DNA from 4 places in the Woeseia sp. D3-10 genome. Region 1 is predicted to be linked to each of the others. Evidence: riboswitches for the same ligand, from Rfam matches in the RefSeq annotation. Region 1 holds a riboswitch; each other region holds the start of a gene.
The links. A riboswitch is a leader RNA that binds a small molecule or an ion and turns the genes downstream of it on or off. The one in region 1 is predicted to bind cyclic di-GMP.
Positions count from the first base shown of each region.

Region 2: another riboswitch for cyclic di-GMP. It lies ahead of AC0L8N_RS02245 (putative Ig domain-containing protein); the one in region 1 lies ahead of AC0L8N_RS04155 (beta strand repeat-containing protein).
Region 3: another riboswitch for cyclic di-GMP. It lies ahead of AC0L8N_RS11670 (FAD-binding oxidoreductase); the one in region 1 lies ahead of AC0L8N_RS04155 (beta strand repeat-containing protein).
Region 4: another riboswitch for cyclic di-GMP. It lies ahead of AC0L8N_RS04935 (M23 family metallopeptidase); the one in region 1 lies ahead of AC0L8N_RS04155 (beta strand repeat-containing protein).

Region 1 covers NZ_JBVVTW010000007.1:722,622-730,014, reverse strand. Annotated here, with positions in the region: gene AC0L8N_RS04160 (NAD(P)/FAD-dependent oxidoreductase) at 33-1,322, opposite strand; cyclic di-GMP riboswitch class I at 1,649-1,733, shown strand; gene AC0L8N_RS04155 (beta strand repeat-containing protein) at 1,875-4,700, shown strand; gene AC0L8N_RS04150 (NAD(P)/FAD-dependent oxidoreductase) at 4,760-5,833, shown strand; gene AC0L8N_RS04145 (hypothetical protein) at 5,830-6,345, opposite strand; gene AC0L8N_RS04140 (arginase family protein) at 6,364-7,323, opposite strand.
Region 2 covers NZ_JBVVTW010000007.1:324,713-332,105, reverse strand. Annotated here, with positions in the region: gene AC0L8N_RS02265 (alpha/beta fold hydrolase) at 1-116, opposite strand, end outside; gene AC0L8N_RS02260 (glycosyltransferase family 4 protein) at 264-1,406, opposite strand; gene AC0L8N_RS02255 (right-handed parallel beta-helix repeat-containing protein) at 1,770-3,224, opposite strand; gene AC0L8N_RS02250 (GDSL-type esterase/lipase family protein) at 3,228-3,932, opposite strand; gene AC0L8N_RS02245 (putative Ig domain-containing protein) at 4,039-4,713, opposite strand; cyclic di-GMP riboswitch class I at 4,876-4,959, opposite strand; gene gltX (glutamate--tRNA ligase) at 5,527-6,939, shown strand; tRNA gene AC0L8N_RS02235 (tRNA-Ala) at 7,013-7,088, shown strand; tRNA gene AC0L8N_RS02230 (tRNA-Glu) at 7,113-7,188, shown strand; gene AC0L8N_RS02225 (MFS transporter) at 7,335-7,393, opposite strand, start outside.
Region 3 covers NZ_JBVVTW010000007.1:2,537,759-2,545,151, reverse strand. Annotated here, with positions in the region: gene AC0L8N_RS11675 (autotransporter assembly complex protein TamA) at 1-1,023, opposite strand, end outside; cyclic di-GMP riboswitch class I at 1,275-1,357, shown strand; gene AC0L8N_RS11670 (FAD-binding oxidoreductase) at 1,468-2,817, shown strand; gene AC0L8N_RS11665 (efflux RND transporter periplasmic adaptor subunit) at 3,032-4,105, shown strand; gene AC0L8N_RS11660 (efflux RND transporter periplasmic adaptor subunit) at 4,136-5,233, shown strand; gene AC0L8N_RS11655 (efflux RND transporter permease subunit) at 5,247-7,393, shown strand, end outside.
Region 4 covers NZ_JBVVTW010000007.1:929,733-937,125, forward strand. Annotated here, with positions in the region: gene mutT (8-oxo-dGTP diphosphatase MutT) at 1-234, opposite strand, end outside; gene secA (preprotein translocase subunit SecA) at 244-3,162, opposite strand; gene AC0L8N_RS04935 (M23 family metallopeptidase) at 3,437-4,372, opposite strand; cyclic di-GMP riboswitch class I at 4,492-4,579, opposite strand; gene AC0L8N_RS04940 (DciA family protein) at 4,683-4,991, shown strand; gene lpxC (UDP-3-O-acyl-N-acetylglucosamine deacetylase) at 4,993-5,901, opposite strand; gene ftsZ (cell division protein FtsZ) at 6,318-7,393, opposite strand, start outside.

The DNA of each region.
Region 1 (7,393 bases):
TTACGAAAGACGTTACACCAAAAGTGCCTTGCTTACACTTCGTCCCGGGCGCGCCGCCGCTCTATTCCGGCAATAATCGAGAAGCCTAGTGCTCGTAACGGTTCCGGTGGCATCCAGCTCGCATTGCCAAACAGAGCGGGCATGTCCGGTATATCCATTCCCAGTGCATGGTCGGCCAGCAGCTTGCCAAACAAGCTGCCTTTGACCACGCCGCCGCCATTGCAACCGGCCGAGACAAACAAACCGCGCTTAAGCTGCCCCCATAGCGGCGCCCCGTTGTAGGTGAAGCCGGTCGCTCCAGCCCAGACCGATTCGAACGGCACATCGACCAGCCCGGGATAGCGTCGCGACAGAGTGGCGCGAAGTTTAGTGGCGACCAGGTTGTTGTCTGATTCGCGTTCGTAGCCGTAAAGACTTCTTACCAATAAGCGACCGTCCGACGTCTTGCGCAACGTGCTACCCAGTCGGTGAGCCGGCAACAAGCCCCATTGGAGATCGTTGCCACAATGTTCCCGTTGAGCATCTGACAACGGCGCGGTGAGTCCGGCGTAGGTGTACATCGCGGTGATTCGTGAAGCGCCAACACCTAGGTATTTGCAGAACGCATTGTTGGCGAGAAATAGCTTGCGTGCAGTTACGTGGCCGTTTGGCGTTGTTACACGCCAGGCATCCCGAATCGCGTCAATTTTGATTGCGGGAGATTCCTCGAATACGGAAACGGTTGTGGGAAGTTTGGCCACCAGTGAGCGAATCAGCGCGGCCGGTTGCACGAGGTAACAATGTGGGGAGTAAAGTCCCTCGCGGTAGAAGCGCGTGCCGATGCGTTCCTGCAATTGTTCTCGCGACAGAGTTTCGACGGGGAGGCCGGCCGTTTCGAGAAATGTTCGATACTTGCGTAAGGCAGCGCTGCCCAATTTTCCGGCGGCCGCGCGGTAGGTCCCGGCGCGTTCCAGCTGGCAATCTATTGCTGCGGACGCGGCATCTCGCGCTAGCTGTCGCATCGTTTCGCCAAGCAGTTCATTGCAGCGCTGCAAGCGATCCATGTTTGCGGTATCGACGTCATTGGCCAGCGATATTTCGAGCAGAAACCCTGAGTTGCGCCCTGGGTTACCTTCACCAATTCGACTGGCATCCAATAAAGTGATGTTCGACGAAGGTGATAATTCAGCGTAACGCCGTGCAGCCGCAACTCCGGTATAGCCGGCGCCTATAATGATGAGATCGCTTTCGAGTTCACCATTGAGGGTTGTTACCTCGGATTGCGCAGCGAGCAGCGCATTCCAACCGCAGCTGCTCTGATAGGCAGGAAATTTTTTATTCATAGAAAAATAATCCCGCAACGTGGTTTTGCATAATGCACGATGAAAGGCGATTTGGCGTTGTTTTCGTGAATTCTTGAAAGCAATTGCAAGCCACCGTTCCTATTGAACTTAGTGCGGTTTCACGTTGTGCAGACAGTTTGCGATGTGTCCGCAGAATGCGACGGTTATTAAACATATCGTAGGCAACGCATTGTCACATAATTCATGCGTCGCGATTTTGAGACAGGTTTTTTTTCTAAAGTCTTCTGGTAGGTTGGCCGACATCAGAACGAAGTAATAGTCGGTAAAGTCTGTTTCTTAAAATTCAGTAACTAAATTTAGCCAGTCACTGATAAGGGCAAACCAACTGAAAAGTTGGGACGCAAAGCCACCGGTCTAAAGGTTTTTACCTATGACAGCGGGGTTGCCAGTAGGACACGATGCGCAGTGCTCGGAAGGGCGCGTATCCAGCTTTAGAGGCGTTTAGACCTCGCACCTACCGGTCTCGTGATTCTCACGAGCCAGCGTTTCAACATAATTCGGTTTGCCTGTCAGTCTGGCAGGAGCGAACGAATGTACCCGAAGCACCTTGTGCGACCCACTCAACGCTACGCAATTGCGATCACAGCGTTGCTTGCTATGACTGGTTGTCTGCCGACCGGTGAAGTCGATCAAACCACGGACAATGGCAACAGCAGTGGCGAAATTACGAGTTCGCACCGCATCAGCGGCAGTGTCGGCGATGGCCCCGTAACCAACGCAGAGATTCGAGTAATCGCGAACGATGGCACGAGTCTCGGTGTGGTCATGAGCGACTCCAATGCGGACTTCGATGTGGAAGTTACAACTGCCGCAAGCGATTACCCGCTTTCCTTGCTGGGCCTGGGCGGTACCGATCTCGTCACATTGACGAGCCCGGATTTTGACTTGAAGAGCATGGTCCGTTCGTCGACGACTGCGTCCGTTGCAAACCTCAATCCGTTTACTACGATCGCCTTCGAAGCGGCCACTGACATGAGCGGTGGTGTTAACGCGGCGAACATGGACGCCGCGCTGCGGACTGTGCACCTTAAGCTGAACAGCGGGCTGAGTACGCTTGGCAACTCGACAACAATGGAAGCAGCTTTCGACGAAACAAACGTTGCGGAGATAGTTCGTGCTTCCGAGACTCTGGGCGAAGCTGTGCGTCGTACCCGTGACGCATTAGTGGCCACCGGCCGTTCCGCCAACGGCAATTCAGTTGTTACAAGTGTGGGCTCGGATCTTATTGATGGTGTGCTTGATGGTCGCGGTGGTTCGCGCACTGACAATCGCGTTTCCGTTGTGTTTGCAGTGGCGTTGGCGCAGGTGTCGCTGGAGTCAGGGCGTAACCAGTTAAGGGTATTCGGCAGCGATGCGATGGGCCGCATTCAGGATGCCATCAACCAGGTTTTTGATGGCACGCCCAACCCGGCACTGGCCGATCTGCCGCTGACCTCGGGCATGTTGGAGTCCATGCGAATTGGCTTGATGGTTGCGGAAGTCATGCAGCCGTCAGCAGCTATTGCGACATTGCGCAACGAAGTAGCCGAATTGCGCCCGCTCATGAATGGCGCACAGGTTCGGGCAGCGTTGTCGGGTACGGCGCAGGCGGATATCGACGCCGGCCTGATAGCGGTTGCCGGCGCGTCGGCAAGTGAGTTGGACGCCCTCAATCTGATACTGAGAACCGGTAACGTCGCGAGTGATAATTCGGCGCCAGTGATAAGTGGCGAGCCGCGGACGCGGATTGGAGCAGGTGCTGTCTACAACTTCGTTCCAACCGCCAGTGACAGTGATGGCGATACCCTGACGTTTACAATCTCCGGGCGACCGACCTGGGCGACCTTCGACAGTTCGACGGGCCGCTTGAGTGGAACGCCTTCTCAAAGCGATATCGGCAGTACGCCAGGCGTTTCGATCAGCGTATCGGACGGCGAGGCCGTTAGCAGTCTGCCCGCATTTACGATCACCGTCGAAGCAGGCATCAGCAATTCGGCACCCACCATATCCGGTACGCCGTCCAGCAGCCTGGTGGCGGGCAATACCTACGACTTTACGCCGAATGCCGCCGACGCCGATGGCGATGCGTTGACCTTCAGCGTTAACAACCTGCCGGCGTGGACCAGCTTCAATGCACAAACCGGTCGGTTGACAGGAACGCCGTCGGATTCCGATGTAGGTATCTACTCGGGTATTACGATTACTGTCAGTGACGGTACCGCCTCAGCGAGTCTCGCCGCATTCAGTATCACCGTGGAAGAAGCCACAGTGCCAAACCGGGCGCCGCAGATCAGCGGTAATCCGGCAACAACCGTGCAAGCCGGCTCGGCCTATACCTTCCAGCCAACGGCCAGCGATGCCGACGGCGATGCACTGACCTTCAGCATCAGCGGTCGACCGGCATGGGCTTCGTTCAGTTCGTCGACGGGTGCGTTGGCGGGTACACCGGATGAGGGTGACGCGGGTAGCTACGCCGGGATCACGATTTCTGTAACCGACGGCGAGTTCACTGCCAGCCTGCCGGGCTTTACCATCACAGTGGAAGCAGCGCCTGCGAACAATGCACCGCTGATTTCAGGTACTCCGGCTGCGACCGTTCAGGCGGGTTCGAGCTATAACTTCCAGCCGACAGCCAGCGATGCCGACGGCGATGCGCTGACCTTCAGCATCAACGGACGCCCGTCCTGGGCATCGTTTAACCAGTCGACCGGTGCGTTGACGGGTACACCGAACGCGGGTAACGCGGGCAACTACGCCGGGATCGCGATTTCTGTCAGCGATGGTGAGGCCACTGTCAGCCTGCCGAGCTTTGCGATCACGGTTGAAGCGGTTGCCGAGAACAACGCGCCGGTAATCTCAGGGAGTCCGGCCGCCTCGGTGCTTGTTGATTCGTCCTTTAGTTTCCAGCCAACTGCGAGTGATGCCGACGGCGACAGCCTGACGTTCAGTGTCAGCGGTGCGCCGGGCTGGGCCAACTTCAACACGAGCAACGGAAGCCTGAGCGGAACACCGTCAGCCGCCGACGTTGGTGTTTATTCTGGCATTCGAATCACGGTAAGCGACGGCGAAGACAGCGCCACGCTTGGTCCGTTCACGGTTACCGTCAATGCGATTACGCTGGGTTCTGCAACGTTGACCTGGTCTGCGCCGAGTCTGAATACCGACGGCACGCCACTGGTTGATCTGAGCGGTTACCGTATTTACTGGGGCACAAGCTCAGGCAACTACACCAATTCCGTGACCATCGACAATCCGGGACTGACGACCTACGTCGTTGAGAACCTGGCACCGGGAACCTACGAGTTCGTCAGCACGGCGCTCAACGCGGCCGGCACGGAAAGCGGCTACTCGAATCCCGTCAGTCGTACGATTCCCTGACAGGCGACCAGAGCCGGGCGAGACAGCCCGGCTCTGGTGGCTTATCATCCCGCCCTGCAATTCACGGCGCGGGCACCCGGTTCGCGCGATTGTTTCAGGAGCGGTGGGTGATCAGTACGGACGTAGTTATTGTTGGCGCAGGCCCGTGTGGCCTGTTTCAGGTCTTCGAGCTCGGTCTGCTCGGGCTGAAAGCCGAAATCATCGATTCCATTCCGCGACCGGGCGGGCAGTGCAGCGAGCTGTACCCGGACAAACCCATCTATGACATTCCCGCAATCCCTGTGTGTACCGGTGAAGAGCTGACGCAAAGCCTGCTGAAGCAGATCGAGCCGTTTGGCTGCGGCATGCATTTTGGCGAAGAAGTGACCGAGCTTGAGGTACAGGATGACGGCAGCTTCCTGCTGGCCACGAGCAAAGGTAAACAATTTGCTGCCAAAGCGGTCGTGATCGCTGGCGGTGTCGGCTCGTTTCAACCACGCGCGTTACGTGCTGAGGGCGCGGAAGCCTGTGCCGGCATCTCCCTGCACTACAGCGTCAAGGATCCCCAGCAATACAAGGATCGCGATATCGCTGTTCTTGGTGGCGGCGATTCCGCGCTGGACTGGGTGCTGGCTTTGCAAGGTGTCGCGCGGCACATCACGCTGATCCATCGTCGCGACGAGTACCGGGCCATGCCGGCATCAGTGGCACGATTGCGTGAGTTGCAGGCGGCCGGGCAGGTTGACGTTATCGAGAATGCGAAAGTCACCGCGATCGATGAAGACAATGGCGCGATGAGCTCACTGACCGTGCAGGTCAAAGGTGGCGAGGCACAAACCGTTGCCGTGCAAAACGCACTGGTCTTCTTCGGCCTGGCTCCGAAACTCGGGCCGATTGCCGAGTGGGGGCTCGACATCAACCGCAAGACGATCAATGTCGATACCGAGAAATTTGAAACTTCCATACCGGGCGTCTACGCGGTTGGTGATATCAATCAGTACCCGGGCAAGAAGAAGCTGATTCTGTGCGGTTTCCACGAGGCAGCACTGGCGGCCTTCGCAATCAAGCAACGGCTCGAGCCGGACCGGAAAGTGCACGTGCAATACACGACGACGAGTCCGATCATGCACGAACGGCTGGGCGTGGAGGATTAACCGCCGCAGCTCTCACCGAGCGCCGCGAGCTGTTCAGCGAGTCCATCCAGGGCGTAATTCACGCTCACCGGTACTTCGGAGTACGGCGTTACGGTGACTTTGAGTGACGACTGTCCACTGAGGTAGTCGATGAGCGCGGCGTTATCGGCGGTGTCGCTGGTATGGGTAATCTTGTTCGAACGATCAACGCCCAGTTTTACGGTGATGGGGTCATTGTCATCCGCCGCAAACTGCACTTCGGTGTTGAATGAAGAGATAAAACGCCGCCAATCGATTCGGACTTTAATCGCCGGATCGGTATTGGGAACGCAACGGAACTCCAGTCGCGGATGCACTTGCTTCATCGCGTACTCGTCGCCAATCGTGTTGGTCGATTCCTGGTGCAGTACCGCTACCGTCTGGTAAGTCGCTTTATCCTGCAGTGTTTCCAGCGTCCAGGCGTCCGCCGCGCCGGGGTTTCCGGCAATGGCGAATACTGGAGCGACGAGCAATGTGGCGAGCAAATATTTCATAAGATCTGTTCCGTTTGTCTAGCGTGCCTGCACGCCTTTGATGGCACCTTCGATAAGGTTAAGAGCGGCCTGCCGGCTGACGCCGTGCGGGTCCAGCGGACCGGCTGGTGTCGATGCGATGCCCAGTGCAACTGATTTGGGGTATTCGAACATGAGCGTCATGGCTCCCGCCAATTCCTTGCTGGTGGGTCCGTCGGCAACTCGCAGGCCATGGCCGGGGACTTCGTCCGGATCAAGCACGTCCATGTCGATGTGCACGTATATGACATCAACCCGAGCCGCAAGTTCATCCATGCGCTGGCGCAGCGTGGAGGACAGTTGGCGAACGTCGTCGACAGAGAATTGTGCGACTTCGTATTCGCGAAAACGGTCCGCTTCCAGCGCGTCAAGATCACGAACACCGCCCCAGAGGATGTGCTCCATCGGCAGACCGTCGGTCAGGCCTGAGGTCTTGCGCACGTTGTGCAACGCGTGGCCGGCCGCAATGGCGACAGGCATACCGCCCAGCATGCCCGAGAGCGTCGTTTCCGGAACGTTGAAATCACCGTGCGCATCGATGAACACGAGTCCGACCCGCTGCTCATTGCCGTTACCGTCGTATTTCAATCCGGCCAGCATGCCGAGCAGGCCGTTGCAATTGGCTTCCAGACCGACGGTCAATACGTCGTCGCCACGGGTCTCACGCACGCGTTCGGCGAAGTTCGAATTCGCCAGCGCCAGTCGGTTCCATTCGCCGTACTGGCGGTCCTGCTCGGCCGTCAGGCGGATATCCTGCACCGGTCGCACCAGCTCACCACCCCAGCCTGAAATCAGCCGCTCAAGACCGGCGGCATGAATGTAGTCCGGGTTGATGGACAGCTCCGGCACGTTGCGCGAACCGCTGTACGGTTGCTTGATGACATCCAGTTTCACGGTGTCGGCCAATGCCGGCGTAGCGAAGATCAGGCCAGCCAATACTGCGCCAAGTATGCGTTTCATGTTCCGTTCCCCCCGATGAAAAGTATGGCCCGCTTGCCGATATTACGTATTCGGACTGCCGGGGCCACCG
Region 2 (7,393 bases), 400 kb from region 1:
AACGGGTGGCACATGACGATGCCCTGCTTGGGTGAGGCGTTACTCGGCGTGTGCAGAACGGCAAACAGCGGCTCGTCGGTGTCAGCAAAGTAGAATGGTAGTTCAGAATTCTGCATGTTATTGATTTTATTAAGGTAGTAGAGGGGCTTGCTGCAAAGCCAGCAATTCTTGCAGAACTCACCGCATCTGCAAGTGCACAGGCCGCAATTCTCGTCTTGACGCAGTTCACAGTGGCCGTCGGAGCGGCCGTTCTGCGGCCGGAATCAGAGGCCGTTTAACACCTGTCTGATCGCCAAACGGAAAGCTTCGTTCATTGAATCCAGACGGTATTTCGAGTTGGCAGTGGTTTTTGCCTGGGTACCCAGAAATTTCGCCAGTGCCGGGTTTTCAGCGAGAACCCTGACCTTCTCTGCCGCGTCAGCAACGTCATTCGGCCGGTAGTAGAAGCCACTCTGACCATCATCGATAGCCTGCGTGACCGAGGCAATGTTGGGGACAATCGTCGCAAGCCCCGAGTTCATGAACTCCAGGATGGCCAACGAGAAAGCCTCGCTAATGGAGGCATGAATGGCGAAAGTGCTCGAACGCAATATGTCGGCCATATCAGAACGTTTGCCGATGAGTCTGAAATACTCGTTAAGGCCGTTGCTTTCCAGTAGTTCTGTCAGCCGGTGTAGATCAGGTCCGTCTCCACAATGCACGAATACAACGTCTGTGCGCTTCATTTCGTGTACGTAATAATTGGCTACTTCGACCAAAAAATCGATGCGCTTGCGTGGGTCGGCTCGTCCCGATGACACGCAAATTCGTGTAGCGCGATCCAGTCCAAGGAGATCGTGAACGTAATACGGATTAGCCGGTGGTACTTCAATCGGCTCGACACCGTTCTGAATAGTGACCAGCTTGTTCGACGGGATTCTAGCGTTGAGTTCCGCTTTTTCACTCATGTACGGTGAAACACAAAACTGCAGGTCACAGTTGAAAGGAGGAATCTTCCGGAGAACGGATTTGACCACTGCCCTGATGCCCGTCGCATTGCGATTCTCGCCACCCGAATGGGCATGGTTAATAATGATTTTTGCTCCTGCCAGCCGGAGCGCGGCATATTGCCAGTTGCTGAATGTTCTGTCGCTGAAGTAAAGCAAGCGTACGCGCTGTTTCCGGATAAAGCGGCAGGCACGCCAGAGTTCATGGAGATTCCGGCCTGGCACGCGAAGCTGCACCGAAGTCACCAGCGAAGGCTGTCGAAGGTTAGGTGGCAATTGCCCGGTTACGGGGTAAGCGAGCAGCGATTGCAGTCCTTGCTGTTCTGCCAGCTCTCCGAATTGCAGCCAGAAGTTCTCCATAAGCCACCAGGAGAATCCTGTATCGGGGGCATAGTTGCCCACCAGAAGAATGCTGCCCACCTCTGTCGGATTAATGCTGCTGATGCCTAGAGGTTGATCCGCTTGGCTGTGCGCGGGCTCCTGGTCAGGTGGTAGATCGGACGAGGAGGGGAGTTGAGTGCCTGAATTCAGCACGCGAAGTTTGGTGACCACTCGTTCATTATTAATTGTTTCTTGCTGCGGGTATTGCTGGGGTCGAGGACGGCGCCAATATACAGCGGTGGCCGTCTTGGTGGTATAGCGAATCGTAAGTTTTTCTATTTACTACATTGGACGTCGGGCGTGTTGCAATCAATGGCACTTCGTTGTGGAACAAGTCCGGAAGATACTATTACCAGCCTGCCCGAAAATGAAACGCCGCCCAGATGGGCGGCGTGTCCATACTCATTGCAGCGTCGGTGGCATTGGGATTTTTGGGGGATCGGCCAGCTCCGACGTAACTCCGATGATTTCATCACCAGCCACGTATGCGCCGAGGTTAATCGCGCCACCGCCGAACATGTTAAGTACGTCAAGCCCTGCATTCAGTGCAGGTGATGCACCGCTCAGGCGGAAGTTTCCGCCGGATGCATTGACCAGCATTGGATCTGCTTGCATGCTGCCGACCAGGTCCTGATTGTAATTGCTTTGCCAGCTGGACAGCGAGTGATTCGCGTAAGCGATTCTGGCGAGTGTACCGACAGACCCATAAAGGTTATTCGCGAAGGTGATGTTACTTACTTCAGTAACGTCTTCACCTTGAATGCCGTATGAACTGTCCAGAACTATATTGTTACGGATGACGACATCGCGGTAACCAGTAGTGCCCGGCTTGACATGAATTCCCAAATTGTTCGCGTACAGCGTGTTGTTGGTAACGTCGATGTTGGCGGGGCTGGAGCCGTTATAGCCGATAAACACGATACCAGAGCCGGAGTTGTGAACGATGTTCTGGTAGGTGCGAGCACCGAACGCTGTGCCGGCGTCGTTGATAATACCGTGAGTGATGCCAACACCCAGGTTATAGAGCAGGTTGTAGCGAACGGTGATTCTGTGGTTCGCAGTTGCGCCATAAGAGCCTTTGATAAATATGCCGCCCTGAGAGTCATGAATCTCATTGTGCTCCATGGTGATACCGCTCGAATCATATAGAATGATTGCAGAGCCATTGTATTGGTTTGACGCACCGCGATTCTCAAACAGGTGGTTGCTGCGAATCAGCGAGTCCGTCGAATATTCAATTCGAATGGCGCTGTGATTGTCGCCCCAGCTAACTGTTTTGCCACGCACTGTAAGATTCTGAATCGTAATGTTGCTCGAACCCCAGACGACGACCGGGCCGGTATCTGCTTTGGTGTCTACATTGATTTCATCAATATAGAAGCCGTCCCAAACGATGTATTGGCGGTTCAAAGTACCGATGATCGGTTCGCCAATTGTATTCGTATTCGATTGCAGGCTAACTACGCCCTCTGCTCGAATAGTAATCGGGTCGCCTGGCCGGCCATCATTTACTGGATTGTAGATCGGCTCGTAGCGCTCGCCGGTGCCCTGCGTAGTCGAGTAGACGCCAGCTCGAACTATAACGGTGTCACCCGCTTGCGCGGCTTGTCCGGAGTTGGGGCTATTAATATTTGTGCTTCCCCACATGGCACGGCCAAGTGTCGACCAAGGACTGTTGGCACTATTTTGTGCGTAACTCACACTGTCGTCGCCATTAGCTCCATCGACATAGAGTTCCTTGGAATGAATGCCGGTTGCTCCCAGCATCATTGCAACAAACAGTGCAAATGCGTGGCCGCTGCGGCGTTTGATACGTCCTGTATCCCCGTGTTTGCGGGTCCATATCCGAGTAGTCATTTCCTATTTAACCTCGTTAGCCGTCTGTCCGGCTTGTAATGCATCTTGTGTGTACTTGCTCATGGCTGCGTATGCCGCTGCCGTAAGGTGACTGCCGTCTTCGACAGCAAACTCGCTCTTTCGTGTTCCGTCCGAGTCCGCGAGGAGCGATTCAAAGTCGAGAACCGTTATGCCTTTGGAGCGGGCAAAATCTTTCAGCCAGATGTTGACCTCGTTCACGTGCCCATTAATCATGCTTTGATAACTGGTCTTGCCAAGAATGTCGCCTACAACGCTGGCCGCCCAATTCGTAAAGCCCGCTTTGCCGCGAATGGACACCTCTGTTGCAAGAATTACTTCAATTCCTTCCTTTTCTGCAGCGGCAACCATCGATTGGTAACCTCTCTGGATGCGTTGTTTCGTTTCTGCCATCTTTCCGGGTTCTGCGCGAAAGATGTCGTTAATAAAGCCCCAGATTAAGACCTTGGCAGGGTCAAGCGCGACTACGTCCTGGCTGAATCGCTCTTGCATGTCAAAGGACTCGTTACCGCCTATTCCTCGATTAACCACTTTGTGACCAGCCAGCCGCTCGATTGGCCATTCTGCTGCGTACGAGGCTCCCAGTATTACCGCTGGAGCATTGTTGCCTGTCATTGGGTCCTGTTGAGCTCCAACCGTCGCTGATAAAAAAAGTGTCGTCAAAAATAGGAATCGGACGTGTAATCGCATTGTCTGGTTTGCCACTGTCGTTCGGTTTCGGGTACGGGTCTGTTGATCTTCAGTGCCATTGTTTCATAGCGTGTTGATGCTTCTGACCTGAAAAATCGGCGCAGGTTTAATTTACGACACGCATGACGTCGTTCGAGAAGCTGCTTTCAATGCCATATTGATTGACCGCCGTAGCGACAAAGTAATAAGTGCCGGGAGCCAGATTCTCGACTTGATAGGACGAAAGCCCCGGATTGTCGACATAAACGTCATTCGGATACTGGCCACGGGTCATGCCGTAGTAGATCTTGAATGCGGCGTGATCGGTAAACGGTGTACCGTCGGTATTTACCGACGGTGCAGCCAGTGACAACGTTACAGAGCCAAGCCCGGACTGCGTAACCGCAATCGAGAACTGGCGAAGTACCACGGTCGCCGTACCATCGGACACGCTGATCGTTATGTTGTTGTACGAACCTTCATTGCCGAGCAGCGGTTGCCCTGTTAATTGTCCATTGGTGGTGTTGAAGGTTGCCCAGTTTGGAAGGTTTTCGATCGAGAACGTCAGCGGGTCCCCGTCCGGGTCGGTGGCGTTCGGTGTAAATGTGTAGGTCTGCCCGATCGTAATGGCGGATGCAGGGCTGCCGGAAATGACCGGAGCCGAGTTGCCGTCCTGACCGGGGGGCGGCGAGTTGCCGTCGCCGTTATCGACTTCTCCACCCGCTGTCAGGCAGCCGCTCAAGGTCAGCAGCAGCGACAGGATGGCAAAAGTGCCGATCGACTTGGACAAAACTAGTTTCATTACCGTACCTCGTTCGATGTCTTGAGCGTCAGCAGGTGCAGGTGCTTTGGTAATGCAACCTTGCGAACGTTCGAGCAACCGTGGTTCACGAATTCCGGTAGTCAGGGGCTAATCTGGCAGGTGCCGTTAGATAGCGTCCGGGAGTGCGATCGCACTTCGGACTCTGGCAACCCCGCTGTCATAGGTAAAACCCGTAGACCGGAAGCTTTGCGTCCCTGTCTTTCGACAGGTTTGCCATTTACAGTACAGCCAAGTTATAGCACTGGACTGACTGCAGGCAAGGCCCGTACCTGTAAACTTTGAAGTCCATCATGCTTTAAGTTCACAGACCGCTTATGTCACATGACCGAATCGTCTCTAGCTGCTGATATAAGGGCAGCACGAATATTCGGCGGGGCAGGAAGTGCATGCACTCAATACCCCGTAACACCGGGCTTCAGCTTTATTAGAGCAAGTACTGTGCCAAAAAATACTAATGTGTTTAGAATCAGAGCAGTTACGTCTAAATTGATCTCGCCCTATGGCGTCGCATCCTAGCAATTTGCGAATTTTCTGTCGCAATTCTCTGACGCCGTTTAAGGTCTTTTCTAGGTAACAGCAGCTAAGTCCCCAGCATTCCAGCGGTTTTGTTTCGTCGCCGTTCAGCGACAGGTCCGAAGTGCTTGAAAATTCTGCGCAAAGTCTTTGATTGCGCGAAAGGACGGTAGACCAGTATCGCGGGAATCATGCGGCGAACCTTATGGTCGTCGCCGGGCTGAACCGGCTTTCTGCTACTATTGCCAGCCTTTTTCTCAGGCAGGAACAGACCCTGAAATGACCGTTCGTACCCGTTTCGCTCCGAGCCCAACTGGAGTCCTCCACCTTGGCAGTATTCGCACTGCGCTTTTTTGCTGGCTGTACGCGCGCCACACCGGCGGAGAATACCTCGTAAGGATTGAGGACACTGATCGCGAGCGCTCGACGGACGAGAACGTCACCGCCATTTTCGAAGGACTGTCGTGGCTCGGCATTACCTCGGATCAGCAGCCCGTCTACCAGACCCGACGTTTCGACCGGTATGGCGAGGTGATTGCCCAATGGCTGGACGAGGGTAAGGCCTACCATTGCTATTGCAGCCGGGAGCGCCTGGCCGCTCTCCGCGAGGAGCAAATGGCCGCTGGCGTGAAAACGCGTTACGACGGTCGTTGTCGTGATGGCGCTGTGCCTGTTGATGGGGTGAAGCCGGTTGTGCGTTTCCGTAATCCGGCGGACGGCGATGTGCTGGTGGCAGACCTTGTTCGCGGTGATGTGGTATTCAGTAACCGCGAGCTCGACGACCTGATTATTTGTCGCTCTGATGGTGCGCCGACCTACAACTTCACAGTGGTTGTCGATGATTCCGACATGGGTGTTTCGCACGTCATTCGAGGGGACGATCATCTCAACAACACGCCGCGGCAAATGAACATGTTTGCCGCATTGGGGGTCTCTCCGCCGAGTTTCGCGCACCTGCCGATGATATTGGGACCTGACGGGGCCAAGCTGTCCAAGCGGCACGGCGCTGTCGATATACGTGACTATCAGCAGCAAGGGTATTTGCCTGCCGCGTTGCTCAACTATCTGGTCCGGCTGGGTTGGTCACACGCGGATCAGGAAATTTTCTCGGTCGACGAGATGATTGCATTGTTCGATATCGCCGACGTCAATCAATCGGCCTCCGCCTTCAATCCGGAAAAGCTGCGTTGGCTCAATCAGCAGCACATCAAGGCGATGCCGGCTGAAGAGCTCGGCGAGCTGCTGCGGCCGTTTCTTGAACGGGCGGGGTTGGCTGTTGACTCAGGGCCTGAGCCGTCGGCAGTTGCAGACGCCTACCGCGAACGCGCCGAGACACTGGTGGACCTGGCCGAGAGTTGCCAGTACCTCTACAACGACTTTGACGAGATTGATCCTAAAGCGGCAAAGAAAAACCTTCGGCCGGTTGTGCTGGAGCCTTTGCTGGATGTGCGCGAACGATTGGCGGCATTGCCAGAGTGGCGGGCAAGCGGGCTCATGGAGACGATTGAAGCCGCTGCTGCGGCGTTTGATCTCAATATGGGGAAACTGGGTCAGCCGCTGCGTGTTGCGGTGACTGGCAATGGCGTTTCTCCGCCTATCGATATCACGCTGGAATTAATCGGCCGGGAGCGTAGTTTGCAGCGTCTGGATGCAGCACTCGAAATGATTCGCGAGAGAGCTGCAGCCAGTTGATAGCAATACGCTCAGGGAATTTCGGTTCCGCCTTGACAGCGCAGGCATGGCTACGTAAAGTCCCGGCCTCCGTGGGGCTATAGCTCAGCTGGGAGAGCGCTTGCATGGCATGCAAGAGGTCGGCGGTTCGATCCCGCCTAGCTCCACCAAATCCTTACGGAAACAAGTCCTGAGTCCCCATCGTCTAGAGGCCTAGGACACCGCCCTTTCACGGCGGTAACAGGGGTTCGAATCCCCTTGGGGACGCCATACAAACAAAAAGGCCCGTCTTGTACGGTTCTTTTATTTCTCGATTGATACGGTTGCGTCGAGTCGCATCACGCCCGATCCCACCTCCCGGGATGAGTCGCCTGTTAGCTGCGGTTGGCCACGCACCTGGCAAAAAGTGACATGGTTCAAGCACCGCGGCGCAGGATGGCGCCGTGGATGTCTTCGAGCTTCAGGCGACGGGTGT
Region 3 (7,393 bases), 1.8 Mb from region 1:
GTAGCGCAACGAGGAGCTCGCTACCCAGTATTGACGTTGTGCGGTTCGGCGAGGGATGCGGTAATCGGCACGAATAGAAAACTCGTCATCAATTTCCCGATAGCCGGTACCGACGTCTATCCGATCACCTTTGGTAGAAAGACGATGCCGGCTCCACAAACCCTGCAATCGAATTCCGGTGTCGGTGCCATAGCCGAGAGAACCCTGATAGGTATTCTTTGTATCGCCTTCAAGCTTGGTGTGCAGATTGACCACCGGCGGTGATTGCTCGAACATTCGTTCTTCGCGCACTTCAATGTCAGTGAAATAACCAGTACGCCACAAGTCGAGTCGAAACTGCTCCAGCAGCTCCGCATTGTAAGGTGTGCCCGAATCAAAGCGCGCCACATTCTCGAGCACCCAGGGCTTCAGTATGTCCTGTTCAAAAATGACGTCACCGAATAACACCTGAGGACCACTGTCCATAACAAGGTCGAGACGAGCTTCGTTCGCTGCAAGGTCCACCGAAATTTTTTGCTCGGTAAAACGCGCCTGCAGGTAGCCCTGAGTTTCGGCTGCGATCAGCAGCGACTTTTTCTGTTCTTCCCACCGGGGTTGATTCAGCACGGCACCAGCGGGCAATGGCCAGTTGCGCTTCCAGTTGCGCAGCTCGGCATTGTCAGCGCCGTCGCCCTTGAGCTCAATATTGGCAACGGCAATGCGCATCGGTTCGCCGGGACGGACTTGCACACGCATGCGCCAGTTCTCGCCATCGACCGGAACCAATGTGGCCGTTATTTCTGGCTGGTAGTAGCCGTACGGTTTTAGCGCATCGCGTACCCGCTCTCGGGCTTCTTCGCTGAGCTCATCGAAGCGGCCGGCCGACACGCGGCTGTTGCCGGTAAAGCCAAAACGTTCGAGGTGCAACCGCACATTGCTCAGCAACGGATCTGAAATACCGGTCACCACATAATTCAGCTCGTTGGCGAGGGCCGGCTGTGTGAGCGAAATACCAAGGCACAGCCAGGCCAGGCGCTGCCGCATTCGTGAACTGAGTAACCGCACTATGTCTTAACCATGATCAAGGGGCCGTGCATTGTAATAGGACAAATCCGGGCTGCATGTAGTTTCGACAGCAATACCGCAAATCGGCGGCTGCGCAGGTGGCAAATGACTGAACATGCCGTTTCGGCTTCACCTGGCCAGCCTACCGTGCATAAGCGATTTAACATCATACAGCTAAGTGCGGACTGGCAAATTGACAGGCCCCTGAGGCCGTGCCACGATCATCCATCAATTGATAAAGGCACACCTGTCGAAAGTCAGGGTCGCAAAGCCACCGGTCTAAGGGGATACCTACGACAGCGGGGTTGCCAGCAGTTTCAGGCGTCTTGCGCCTGCGGCAGCCGCCGACCCTTCCCGCCGGTTGAACAACTTCGCGACTCTCGCCAATTGCCGACATTTTCCGTGTGCCGCAGGGAGTGGGAGATGGGCGCAAACATACTCAGGCAATCAGGTGCATTCCGCGTGCGCGGTACGGCCAAGCCATGCACGTTTCAACCTCAGGATGAACGCGAGTTGTTTCGCTGTTTCGCGCCCAGCGCCAACTTCCTGCCACCGTTCCGGCCTGCCGGTGCCGGCAGCGCGTCTACCGATTGCAATTCAACGACGGCAGGGACAGTGATTGATCTGACCGCATTGAATGCGATTCGTGAGGTCAATCTCAACAATTTCACAGTTACTGTTGAACCCGGCGTCCGCATACGGGACCTTGCCTCCGAGCTTGCGTCCCAGGGTCTCGAACTGGAAGGTTGTCACGACCTGATGGACCGAACGGTTGGCGGCGCCGTCGCCAGTGGCTGTATTGGTCCTGCCATGAGCGGTGAAGGCAGTCTGTTCGCGTCTCAACTTTGCAGCGCAAGATTACTCACCCCTAGCGGCGCACCACTTGAAGTTGATGCCAGCAAGAATAATTTGCTCAGTGCCTTGCGGCTAAGCTACGGCATGCTGGGTGTACTCTACGAACTGACCTTGCGAGTGCGACCGGTGCGACCGTTCACGGCCAGCCACCGCCGCTGCACGATCAGCGAATTCGCTGCTATTTCAGACAAAATTGCCCGGAGTCCGGCCGGTGTGCGCTTTTATCTGATGCCTTTCCGTGACCGGGTCTATCTCGACTTGCGCCGGCACGACAGCGGCAGCGCCGACGGCGGACGGTTGCCGTGGCGAATCAAGGACTGGGGAGAAAGCACGGTGTTGCCACACGTCTTCAAATCCCTCCGGCACCTCGTGCCGGTCAACGGCGTTCGTTACCGTTTGATCGACGAGATCAGCAGCATCACTCAGGGTCTGGTCAACAACCGATTGGTTGAACACGGCAGCAACTCAACCATGCAAGCAAGCATCGCCCATGCTCAAAAAATGAATTACTCAACCTGGCTGTTTCCCGCCAACGATTTCGCCATTGTCGTTCAGGCCTATCGGGACTTCTGTCAGCGCATACATAAAGAGAACGGCTTTCGTTGCGATATGCCGACAATGGGCTTTCGCTTGAACCGCGACTCATCGGCGTTGCTGTCGCCGATGTTTGATGAACCCATGATCGCGTTGCGCGCTATTTCCACGCAGTCTGCCGGCTGGGAGGATTTTGCCATCGACTTCGCCGAGTTTGCCCAGCACTGGGGCGGCATACCGTTGTTTAACCAGTCCCGCAGCCTTTCTCAGGATCACTCACGGCAGATCTTCGGTGAGCGTATCGAGTTTTTCCGAAAAATCCGCCGTCGGCTGGACCCGGAGAACCGAATGATGAATCCGTTTCTGTCTCAGTATTTTCTCTAGCGTGAACTGAGGCTGGCAACGCCAACGCCTGCCTGGCTCGGGCCGCACTCGCGCGCCCGAACGCCGCACCCGCCGACCGCTCCAATCCAAACAGCCTTCCCGCGCATCTGATTGACAGTGGCGAACGTCCTGTCTTACGCGTTGACTTGGGCATTGCGCCTCCGGAACTTAGTGTTATACTCAACTATAACACCAACATACCAAGGACAATCCAATGCCTCCCAGATCAGCATTTGTGCGTTTAGCGTTGCTAACGGTTTGCGTTTCGCTGGTAACCGCCTGTGGTGTGGGTGAGGCTCGCCTGGCCAGTGCCGAGACCGCCACAGCGCCACTGCCGGTGAGCGGCGTAAGTGCGTATATCACTGATTTATATGCCACTTATCAAGCAACCTCAACATTGGGTGCCGACGGCGACGCCGCCGTGCCGGCAAGGGTCAGCGGCGAGGTAATCGAGCTGTTGGTCGAAGAAGGCGACCGCGTTGTGCAAGGCCAGTTACTGGCAAGGCTCGACGGCCAGCGTCTGGCCCTGCAGGTCGAGCAGTCAGGTGCCGAATTCACTTTGCGCCGTACCGAGCTTCGCCGCCAGCAGCGTCTGCACGAGCACGGCCTCATCAGCGCCGCGTCTTTTGACAGCCTGCAGTACGACGTTGAAGCGTTGGCCGCCGCCCTGGAGCTGGACCGGCTGAATTACAGCTACACGGAAATCCGTGCCCCCATCAACGGGATCATCAGCAGCCGGGACATAAAACTCGGGCAGTACCTCAAGCCCGGTGATCTTGCATTCCGCATCAGCGACACGACGCAACTGGTGGCCACCATTCGTGTGCCGCAAAACGAGCTTCGACACTTCCAGGTAGAACTGCCGCTGACCTTGCAGGTGAAGGCCGCCGGAAGTCGGGAATACGCAGCGATGATTGATCGAATCAGCCCGGTGGTTGACCGTAGTGATGGCACCTTCCGTGTCACTTCCTACGTGGACAATACCAACGGTGAACTCGCACCAGGCATGTTCGCGAGAATCAGTGTCCGCTATGAAGAGCATGCGGATGCCGTTGCCCTGCCTGAAAGTGCCGTCATAGAAGAAGACGGTATGCACGTCGTCTATGTAATCAAGAACGGATTGGCGGAACGGCGCGAAATCGTTCCCGGTGTCAGGGATCGCGGACTGGTACAGATAGTCAAAGGCATCACCGCTGGTGAAGTCGTCATCAGCAACGGCTCAGCGGGCGTTCGCGACGGAACAGCCGTCATTGCGATGGATTCTGCGGTTGCCCACCAGGGCCGTTAGCAAATAACAATAATGAGGGAGCGTTACGAGATGACAGCCAACCGGGCTTCAGGACTTCTGCTGGCACTGCTGCTGGCCGCGTGCCAGCCAGAATCAGACTCAGAAACCGCCAGCGAGAACGAGCCGCAGCCGGCTATTCCGGTCGAGGCCGCGTATCCAAGTCGGGGTGACATTGTTTCGACGTACTCTGGTACTGCCGCGATTGAAGCGCTGGCCGAAGCAACGGTCATCGCCAAAGTCGGCGGAGAAGTTCGGGAGATACTGGTTGAGGAAGGTGACGACGTCACGGCCGGCCAATTACTGGCAAGGCTCGACGGCGACCGACTGCGGCTGGTGCAGACACAAGCTCAGGCTAACTTGCAGAAACTACGCCGCGACTTTCAAAGAAACCAGGACCTGAAAGACCGAAGTTTGATTAGCACCGGTGACTTCGAAAAAATTCAGTATGAAATGGAAGCGCTGGAAGCCAGCTATAAGATGGCCAGCCTCGAAGTCAGTTACACCGAGATTCGCGCCCCTATAAACGGTGTTGTCTCCGAACGTTTCGTCAAGAAAGGCAATACGATCGATGTCAACGCGAAGCTGTTCCATGTAACCAGTCTCGATCCGCTGGTCGCATACTTGCACGTGCCGGAGCGGGAATACCGACGCATGTCCAAAGGAATGCCAGCGAGCATTCAAATCGATGCGCTCGGCGGTGCCCGCTATGAAGCGAGCATCGCGCGTATCAGCCCCGTCGTTGACCCCTCCACCGGCACCTTCAAGATCACGGTAGAAATCTCTGACCCGGCGCGACGTTTGAAGCCAGGCATGTTTGCGCGCATCGGCATCGTCTCCGACGTTCATGCTGATGCCCTGCAGATCCCCCGCGGCGCGATTATCGATGATGGCGGCGAAACATCCGTGTTTGTCATCGACGGAGAAACCGTCAGCCAACGCACCGTTCGTACAGGCTTTGTAGCCAACGGCAACATCGAAGTTACTGACGGTCTTAACGCCGATGAGCAAATTGTTGTTGTCGGACAGACCGGGTTGCGCGACGGCTCACGCATCCAGTTGATTGGCGCCGATAACGACGTCAAGAGTGTCTTGGCGACACCAACGTCAACCACTCAAGACGACAGCTGACAGGAACCGGACTATGCGGCGACTCATTGAAATCGCGACGCAGCGGCGCGTCACTATCGTCATGTTCACGATTGCCGTTGTGCTGTTTGGCATGGTGTCCCTGTCACGCCTGAATGTGAACCTGTTACCGGATATTTCCTATCCAACGATCACCATTCGCACCGAGTTGACAGGCGCGGCACCCGTAGAAATCGAAAACCTGTTGACCAAGCCCATAGAAGAGGCGGCGGGCATCATTCGGAATGTGCGGCTGGTACGTTCAGTATCGCGTTCCGGGCAATCCGACGTCACGCTGGAGTTCCTGTGGGGCACGGACATGAACATTGCCGGCGTCGACGTCCGGGAGAAGATCGATATTCTGGAATTGCCGATCGAGGCTAACCGCCCGTTGTTGTTGCGATTCGATCCGTCCAGTGAACCCGTTATGCGTTTTGGGCTGCTGCGCCACGAAGAAGGGATCGCCGGCACCGACAGCGACGAGGCCACACTCAAGTCATTGCGGCGTCTTGCCGAAGACCGCATCAAGAATGATCTGGAAGCCGTCGAAGGCACTGCCGCCGTTAAAGTCAGCGGCGGCATGGAAGATGAAATCCAGATTCGCGTAGATCAGCAGAAATTATCGCAGCTTGGACTCAGTATCGCGGAAGTCGCGAATCGACTACGCGCTGAAAACGTCAACTTGTCCGGCGGGCGCCTGGAAGAAGGGGCGCAGCGTTTTCTTGTCCGTACTATCAACGAATTTCAGAACGTCGATGAATTCGCCAATGCCATCGTCGCCAACGTTGCTGGTACACCCGTCTATCTGCGCGACATTGCCACTGTCAGCCGCGGCCATAAAGAGCGTGAAGCCATCACCCGTATCAACGGTCGCGAATCGGTCGAACTGGCAATCTATAAAGAGGGTGATGCAAATACGGTACAGGTTGCCCGGCGCGTCAGCAGCCGTCTTGAGGACATTCGCGAGACACTGCCGGAAGGCCTGGATCTGACTCTCGTGTATGACCAGTCCACCTTCATTTCAGCAGCCATACGCCAGGTGACGTCGGCGGCTATTTTCGGCGGCGTACTCGCCATCATCGTCCTTTACGGTTTCCTCAAAGACGCTCGCGCTACAGCCATTATTGCCATCGCAATTCCGGTGTCTGTGATCGGCACGTTCCTGCTCATGTACAGCAACGGCGTTTCGCTGAATATCATGTCGCTGGGCGGTATCGCGCTAGCGGTTGGCATGCTCGTCGACAATGCGATCGTCGTGCTTGAAAACATAGTCCGGAAACGCGAGCAAGGGCTCTCGCTGCTACAGGCCGCACAGGCCGGCACGGCCGAAGTCTCCGGCGCCGTTATCGCCGCGACGTTAACTACCGTGGCCGTCTTCTTCCCAATGGTCTTTATCAGCGGAATTGCCGGTCAGTTGTTCCGTGACCAGGCGTTGACAGTTACTTTCGCGTTGCTGTTCTCACTACTCGTCGCGCTGACGCTGATACCGATGTTGGCTGCATTGTCACCCGGCGGAAGATACAGCGACGGGGACGACACTCCGCCTAATCGCTTCACTCGCGGTGTGGCACTCATCCTGCGTGGTTTCGGTTTCGTGTTCGCGCTGATCGGCAAAACATTGCGTCTGGTACTGCTGGTCCCCAGCTTTTTACTCGATCGCTTTTACCGGATTACGGCGCACTACTACGAACCGCTGCTGGCCTGGTCATTACGCCACCGGGCAGCGGTAATTGTTGGCGCATTGAGCATATTCGCGGCAACAATGTTGTTGGTTCCACGCCTCGGTAGTGAACTGATTCCGCAGCTGTCGCAAGGCGAATTCAATTTGCAGTTGCGGCTTGCACCCGGTTCTCCCCTGGCAGAAACAGATCGAGCCATTCGTACGGCCCAGGCCGCCGCCAACCGAATTGATGACGTCGAACTCACCTATTCCGTTGCCGGCACCGGTAATCGACTGGACGCCAACCCGGTCGATGCGGGCGAACACAGTGGTTCGCTGAACGTTACGTTGAAACCCTCTGCTGACAAAGCGGCCGAAGAGCGGGTGATGACAGCGCTCCGCAATGAAGTTTCGAGAATTCCGGGTACGCAATACGAGTTCAGCCGACCGTCGTTGATGAGTTTCGCGAGCCCGCTGCAAATCGAGATCGCGGGCTACGATCT
Region 4 (7,393 bases), 210 kb from region 1:
GTACTCGTGCAGCAAGTGCATGAAGTGTTCGGACTCCCCCACTTCAATATCAAGCTCTTCACGCAGCTCACGAACCATGGCGTCCGAGGGTGTTTCACCGCTATGAATCTTCCCACCCGGAAATTCCCATAAGCCGGCAAACGGCGAATCACCCATCCGCTCAGTGATCAGCACGCGACCAGCGTCATCAATCAGCACACCGGCCGCAACGTGCAAGCGTCGCGTTGCAGTCACCTCAATCGATCAGCTCAAGCGGCCGTGGCATTGCTTGAACTTCTTGCCTGAACCACAAGGACAAGGCTCGTTACGACCAACCTTACGATCTTCACGGACGAATGGGGCTGACGACTCGGCCATCGGGCGTTGTAGCGGACCATCACCCTGACGTGCAGCGGCCGGCGCTTGCGGCGCCGACTGGCCCAACGTCGGCGCTTCAGCATGCTTGAATTCCATCGCCTGCGCTGCCCGGCGTTGCTCTTCCATGCGCTGAATATCTTCTTCGCTCTGGATCCGCACACGCGACAAAATCGTCGTTGTGTCGTGTTTGATCTGATCCAGCATTGCGCCGAACATTTCGAACGCTTCGCGCTTGTATTCCTGCTTCGGGTTTTTCTGCGCATAACCACGCAGGTGTATACCCTGGCGCAGGTAATCCATTGCGGCGAGATGTTCTTTCCAATGGTAGTCAAGTTGTTTCAACATGACTTCTTTCTCGACGCTGCGCATCAACTCGGAGCCGATGCTGTTTTCTTTCTCGAGATAGGCTTTCTGCAATTCCTCAACGACACGCTCGCGAATAGCTTCTTCGTTGAGCTTAGGATCATCGCGAACCCACTGTGAGACATTCACGCGAGCCATAAAATCGTGCTCGATAGCCTGGGTCAGGCCATCGGTATCCCACTGATCTTCAAGGCTGCCCGGCGGAATGTACTGTGCCACGACGTCTTCGACGACTTCGTCACGAATTGCCTTGACCGAATCCCCGATCTCGTCGGCCGCCATAAGTTCGCTGCGCTGGTGGTAGACAACCTTGCGCTGATCATTGGCTACGTCATCGTACTCGAGCAAATTCTTACGGATATCGAAGTTGTGCGCTTCGACCTTGCGTTGCGCCTTTTCGATTTGACGCGACAGAATCTTACTTTCGATCGCTTCGCCTTCGCGCATGCCTGCTCGAGACAATAACGCTTTGGTTCGATTCGGATCACCGAAGATGCGCATCAGGTTGTCTTCCATCGACAAATAGAAGCGACTGGAACCTGGATCGCCCTGGCGACCGGAACGGCCGCGCAACTGGTTATCAATACGTCGGGACTCGTGGCGCTCTGTACCGATGATATGCAGGCCACCCGCGTCGAGTACGATTTTCTGGCGCGCATCCCATTCGACTTTTACCGCTTCTTTGTCCGCAGCCTCGCCCGCATCGGCGTATGCCGCTTCGAGATTGCCGCCGAGCACGATATCGGTACCGCGACCGGCCATGTTCGTCGCGATCGTAATCGCACCCGGCCGACCGGCCTGCTGTACAACCGTCGCTTCGCGCTCGTGCTGTTTCGCATTCAACACTTCGTGCTGGACGTTCTGCTTTTTCAATAACGACGACAAGTACTCGGACGTTTCAATCGAGGTAGTACCGACTAACACCGGCTGCTGACGTTCGCGGCAGTCGATAATGTCTTCGATGATCGCTTCAAATTTGTCTTTCTGGGTCAGGTAGACAAGGTCTGCGTGGTCCTTGCGTACCATTGGCCGGTGCGTCGGAATAACGATGACTTCGAGCCCATAAATTGTTTGAAATTCAAAGGCTTCCGTATCCGCCGTGCCGGTCATGCCGGACAGGCTGTTATACAGCCGGAAGTAATTCTGAAAGGTGATTGAGGCAACCGTCTGGTTCTCTTGCTTGACGGCAACGCCTTCCTTCGCTTCGATCGCCTGGTGCAAACCGTCCGACCAGCGTCGCCCCGGCATGGTGCGACCGGTGAACTCGTCAACAATAACTATCTCGCCGTCATTGACGATGTATTCGACGTCTTTATTGAACATGACGTGAGCGCGCAGCGCAGCATTCAGGTGGTGCAGGAGACGAATATTGCCCGCATCGTAAAGACTGGCGCCTTCTTCAAGAAGCCCGGCCTGGGACATCAGCTGTTCAACGTACTGATGTCCATCTTCTGTGACGTGCACCTGCTTGGCTTTCTCATCGGTCGTGTAGTGGCCGCGTATCGCCAAACGGCAAAGCGGAATCTTGCCACTTTCGACCAATACAACATCCGCATCCTTCGACTCGGCCAGATCAATTGCAGCTGAGAGCGACATGACTTCTTCACCATCTTCAGATTTCAGAAGCTTGCCGTGTTCGTCCTTCAGCTTGATGGACTTTGCGTCGATGTTGAAATTGTTTGAGTCCGCCGTGTCCTCGTGCAGCCGCAGTTTCGGAATCAGCTTGTTGATCTTCTGGTACAGGTCCGTGTTTTCTTCGGTCGGGCCGGAGATGATCAGCGGCGTTCGCGCTTCGTCAATCAGGATCGAGTCGACCTCATCGACAATCGCAAAATTGAGCGGCCGCTGGACCTTATCGTCTGCGGAGAACGCGAGATTGTCGCGCAGGTAGTCGAACCCTAGTTCATTATTCGTCGCGTAAGTGATGTCGGCGTTGTAAGACTCTGCTTTTTGTTGATGGGTCTGCCCGCTACGGGTGACGCCGACCGTCAATCCCAGGAATTCGTACACTGGACGCATCCAGTCCGCATCACGTTGCGCGAGGTACTCATTGACCGTGACGATGTGCACGCCTTTACCGCTCAGAGCGTTCAGGTAAGCCGGCAAAGTAGCGACCAACGTCTTGCCTTCGCCAGTTCGCATCTCCGCAATGTTGCCCTGATGCAGAACCATGCCGCCGATTAGTTGCACATCAAAAGGGCGCATGCCCAGCGTTCGCCAGGCCGCTTCCCGCGCTACCGCGAATGCTTCTGGCAGCAGCTGGTCGAGTGTTGCCCCGTCCGCAAGGCGTTTCTTGAATTCTTCTGTCTTCGCAGCCAAGGCACCGTCATCCAGCGCTTTGACCCCCTCTTCCAAGTCGTTAATGCGTTTTACGACCTTGTACATCTGCCGTAACAGACGTTGATTTCGGCTACCAAAAAATCGAGTAAGAAAATTTGCCACTGAGGGCTCCTGCAAGAGGGTATTCAGCCGGAGGCGCTGCCGCCACGGCCACACACAAAGACCGGTATTTTACGTACTGACTGGAAATTTGCACCACGGATTACTCTGACTCAGACAAATTGCCGAACCGGGGTTCCGGCAACTACCGTCCAGAGCATCTGTTGTTATTGATTCAAGAAGGGGTTATGAGGCCAGAGGAGAAAATTCCAAGGGCCGTAAGGCTCAGCTGTCACACTTGGCATCGAGGACCTGTAAATGCCCGGAATACGGTGACTTACTCGGCGGAGCCCTTGCGAATGAACGACACGGGATTAACCCGTTGGCCGCGGTGCAGAACCTCAAAGTGCAAATTCGGCCCCGTTGCCCGACCGGTCTCGCCCATTAGAGCTACGGTCTGGCCTTTGCGGACTTCTTCACCCACAGCGACGAGGTTTTCCAAATTGTGCGCGTAGCGGGTCGCGTAGCCATTGCCGTGATTAATTTCAACTAACTGCCCATAGCCGTATCGTTTTGACGACCAGGTCACGACGCCGTCCGCAACCGCGACAATTTCCGCGCCTTCCTTGCCGGCGAAATCAACGCCGCGATGATTCGCCGTCTTGCCCGTGAACGGATCAGTACGGCGACCAAAATAGGAAGACATCCAGCCGGACTTGACCGGCATGCCATGCGGATAGACGCGGTCGTTCAGGTTCTGATTAAGTATCACCGACTCCAGAACGCCAAGCTGCGCCTCCCGGTTGTCGAGCTGCATAGCCAGGCCCTGCATGGCGGTCAATACTTCAGGTACCGCGACAGACGAACCGATGGAATCAGGTTCTTCGGGGCCGCCGAGGGCGGGGATGGCATCAAAATCAAATTCACCGTCGTCCAGGTCCGCCATTTCGGTCAGGCGGCGGCCGAGCGCATCCAGCCGGATCACGCGCGCATTCATCTGCCCAATGCGCAGCGCCAAAGCGTTCAGCGTATCTTCGGTTTCCTGCCGGGTTGTCAGAATGGCATCGCGTTGCAATTCAAGCTCGGCATTCAGAACAGCGGTGGTTTCCAGACTTACGCCGGAACCGTTCTGTACTGAGTAAAAATAGCCGCCAAGAAAAGCCGCTCCACAAAAACCACCAATTATCAGCGCTGCAAACAGCCCCGCGGTTGGGCCGGACAGGCTGATCTGTCGAGGTTTGCCAAACCCCTTGCCAAATATCACTACATTCATTAACTACGCCCCGGATGCGTATAGTCATAGGTACTTGCACTAACGAAACCACCGCAATCATGGCCCGGCTGCCAGTCGTGGCGCCGCGTCGTTTTTGTCAGCCTATGGTCGATGGTCACTTCGGTAGCCCCGCTGTCCTAGGACGAAGCGTCCCTTAGATCGGTGGTTTTGCGTCCCCGGCTTTCGGCGGGTATGCCCTTATCAAGGCGGTCAATATGCATAATGACGCTTTTCATTACAAGATCGCACGGCCAGAATGTCGAACCCGGTCACTTCTGGTCCGTTGAAAACGCCTAGCGCGTCACACTTCATGACTATTATTCGCCTCGATAAGCTGCTGAACTCATCGTCCTCTGGACGCCTCGACAAAATTATCCGTCGTGCGCGCCAGAATCAGGACCTCACGGACCTCATTAAATCGAGCCTGGACAAAGACTTAGCTGAAGTCGTGATATCAACCACCGTCCAGAAGGACGAACTGGTCGTGGTTGCCGCCAGCTCTGCGTGGGCGGCACGGCTGCGTTTCGAGACGGATGCGCTGTTGCGGGCCGCGCGCGCGCACGTGCCGGAAGTTGCGCGCTGTCAGGTTCGGGTGGCCCGACAGGAGTCGGGCACCTGACTCAGGCGTAGGCCGGAGTCGCGTAGGAGATAGGCGCTTTGGCCGCATCCTCGTAAGTGACCTCTTCCCAGGCCGTCGTATCAGCGAGCATGGCCCGCATCAGCTTGTTGTTCAGGTCGTGGCCCGACTTGTGCGCGGAGAATTCACCGATGACCGTGCGACCGAGCAGATAAATATCGCCAATCGCGTCCAGAATTTTGTGAATAACGAACTCATTCGCGTAACGCAGGCCGTCCTCGTTCAGGATGCGGTAGTCATCGAGCACGATAGCGTTGTCCATGCTGCCGCCGAGCGTCAGGTTTCGTTCGCGCAATGTTTCAACATCGCGCAGAAAGCAAAACGTGCGGGCCCGGCTGACTTCTTTTAAAAACGACGACGAGGAAAAATCGATCGAAGCGTGCTGACTGAGTTTATTGAAGACGGGGTGATTGAAGTCGATACCAAAATTGACTTTGAAGCCATTGAACGGCGTCAATTGCGCCCACTTGTCGCCTTCTTCAATGCGAATCTTGCGCTTGATGCGAACAAAGCGCTTCGCCGCGTTTTGCTCTTCAATACCGGCGGATTGCAGCAGGAATACAAACGGCGCCGCACTGCCATCCATGATGGGAACTTCCGGTGCCGACAAATCCACGTACACATTGTCGATGCCCAGACCCGCCAGTGCCGACATCAGGTGCTCAACGGTCGCGACTTTGACATCGCCTTTGACCAGGGTTGTGCCGAGCATGGTCTCGCCAACCAGCTTGGGATCTGCGGGAATATCCACCGGTTCGTCGAGGTCGACACGTCGAAAGGTAATGCCCGTGTTTTCCGCGGCCGGGCGCAAGGTCATGTAAACCTTCTCACCGGTATGCAGGCCCACGCCGGTGGCCCGAATGGCCGTTTTCAAAGTTCGTTGTCGCAACATTGCCACAAATTCTCGCTAAGCTGTCCGCGGCCGGTCCGTATCCATGTCGATCTCGAACGTCCGCTGGTTGTATGGGCTGCGTTGCAACCGTGGCTGCGGGCAGCAGAACACCGACTGGGTCAATTAGCCGGAAATGTCGTTCCCGTGTGGTTCATGTTGTAGAAACACCACTTATATTTCAATGGCTTACAGCCATTCTCTCATTCAAATTGGGCGAAAGATTAGCACACCGTCCATCAAGTTCAAGCCATTCACTCCGGTCGGCTACTCACAATCCAGCAAACAGGCTGCATCCGACTCCGAATATTGAACGTTGTTCCCCGTCAAAAGTGGCCGGCCCGATCATTCGGGCCGGCCACAGCGGAGGCACTGGCTCGTGCAGAGTGAGTGACACGAGCTTTATTGCGGCGACAGCTCTAGTCTGCCTGACGCCGTAAAAATGCCGGAATATCCAGCAAGTCGTCTTGCAATCCAGGCTCTTCCAGGCCATCACCTACCGCACGCTTGCGCTGTACGGTCGGCTTGTCCAGCGTGTGGTAGTTCGGCTCCGAAGACGGCGCCGGTGCCGGTGCCGGGGTCGGCGCGTCGTAACTGCGACGCACAACCCGCATTGGCGTATTTGCTTGCGCCATCTGCTTGCCGAGCCCGGTAGCTACAACCGTTACCCGAATCCGATCTCCCATGTCCGGGTCGATAACCGTGCCTACCACGACCGTCGCATCGTCCGATGCGAATTCCTTGATCGTGTTGCCCACTTCCTGGAATTCACCGATAGACAAATCCATTCCAGCAGTGACGTTAACCAAAATGCCGTTCGCACCGGCCAGATTAATGTCCTCAAGCAGCGGACTGGAAACCGCCATCTCAGCGGCTTCCCGTGCACGATCTTCGCCTGATGACGAACCCGAACCCATCATGGCCATGCCCATCTCCGCCATGACTGTCCGAACATCGGCAAAGTCGACGTTGATCAGACCGGGTCGCGTTATCAATTCGGCGATACCCTGCACAGCACCTTGCAGCACTTCATTTGCAGACCGGAACGCATCCAGCAAGGTCGTCTCGCCACCCAGTACCGACAACAACTTCTCGTTCGGAATGGTGATCAATGAATCAACGTACTTGCCGAGTTCGGCGATACCGTGATCGGCAATCATCATGCGTTTGCCGCCTTCCATGATGAAAGGCTTGGTCACGACGGCCACCGTCAAAATGCCCAGCTCTTTTGCCACCTGCGCGACGATCGGTGCCGCGCCTGTTCCTGTACCACCGCCCATACCGGCAGTGATGAACAGCATGTCAGCACCTTCGATGACTTCGGTAATACGATCACGGTCTTCCATCGCCGCTTGCCTGCCAACGTCCGGGTCAGCACCAGCACCAAGACCCTTGGTGATGTTGCAGCCGATCTGTAAGGCTGTGCGTACACGTGCACTGTTGAGTGCCTGTGCGTCTGTGTTGGCGCAGATAAAATCCACGCCTTCGATACCGG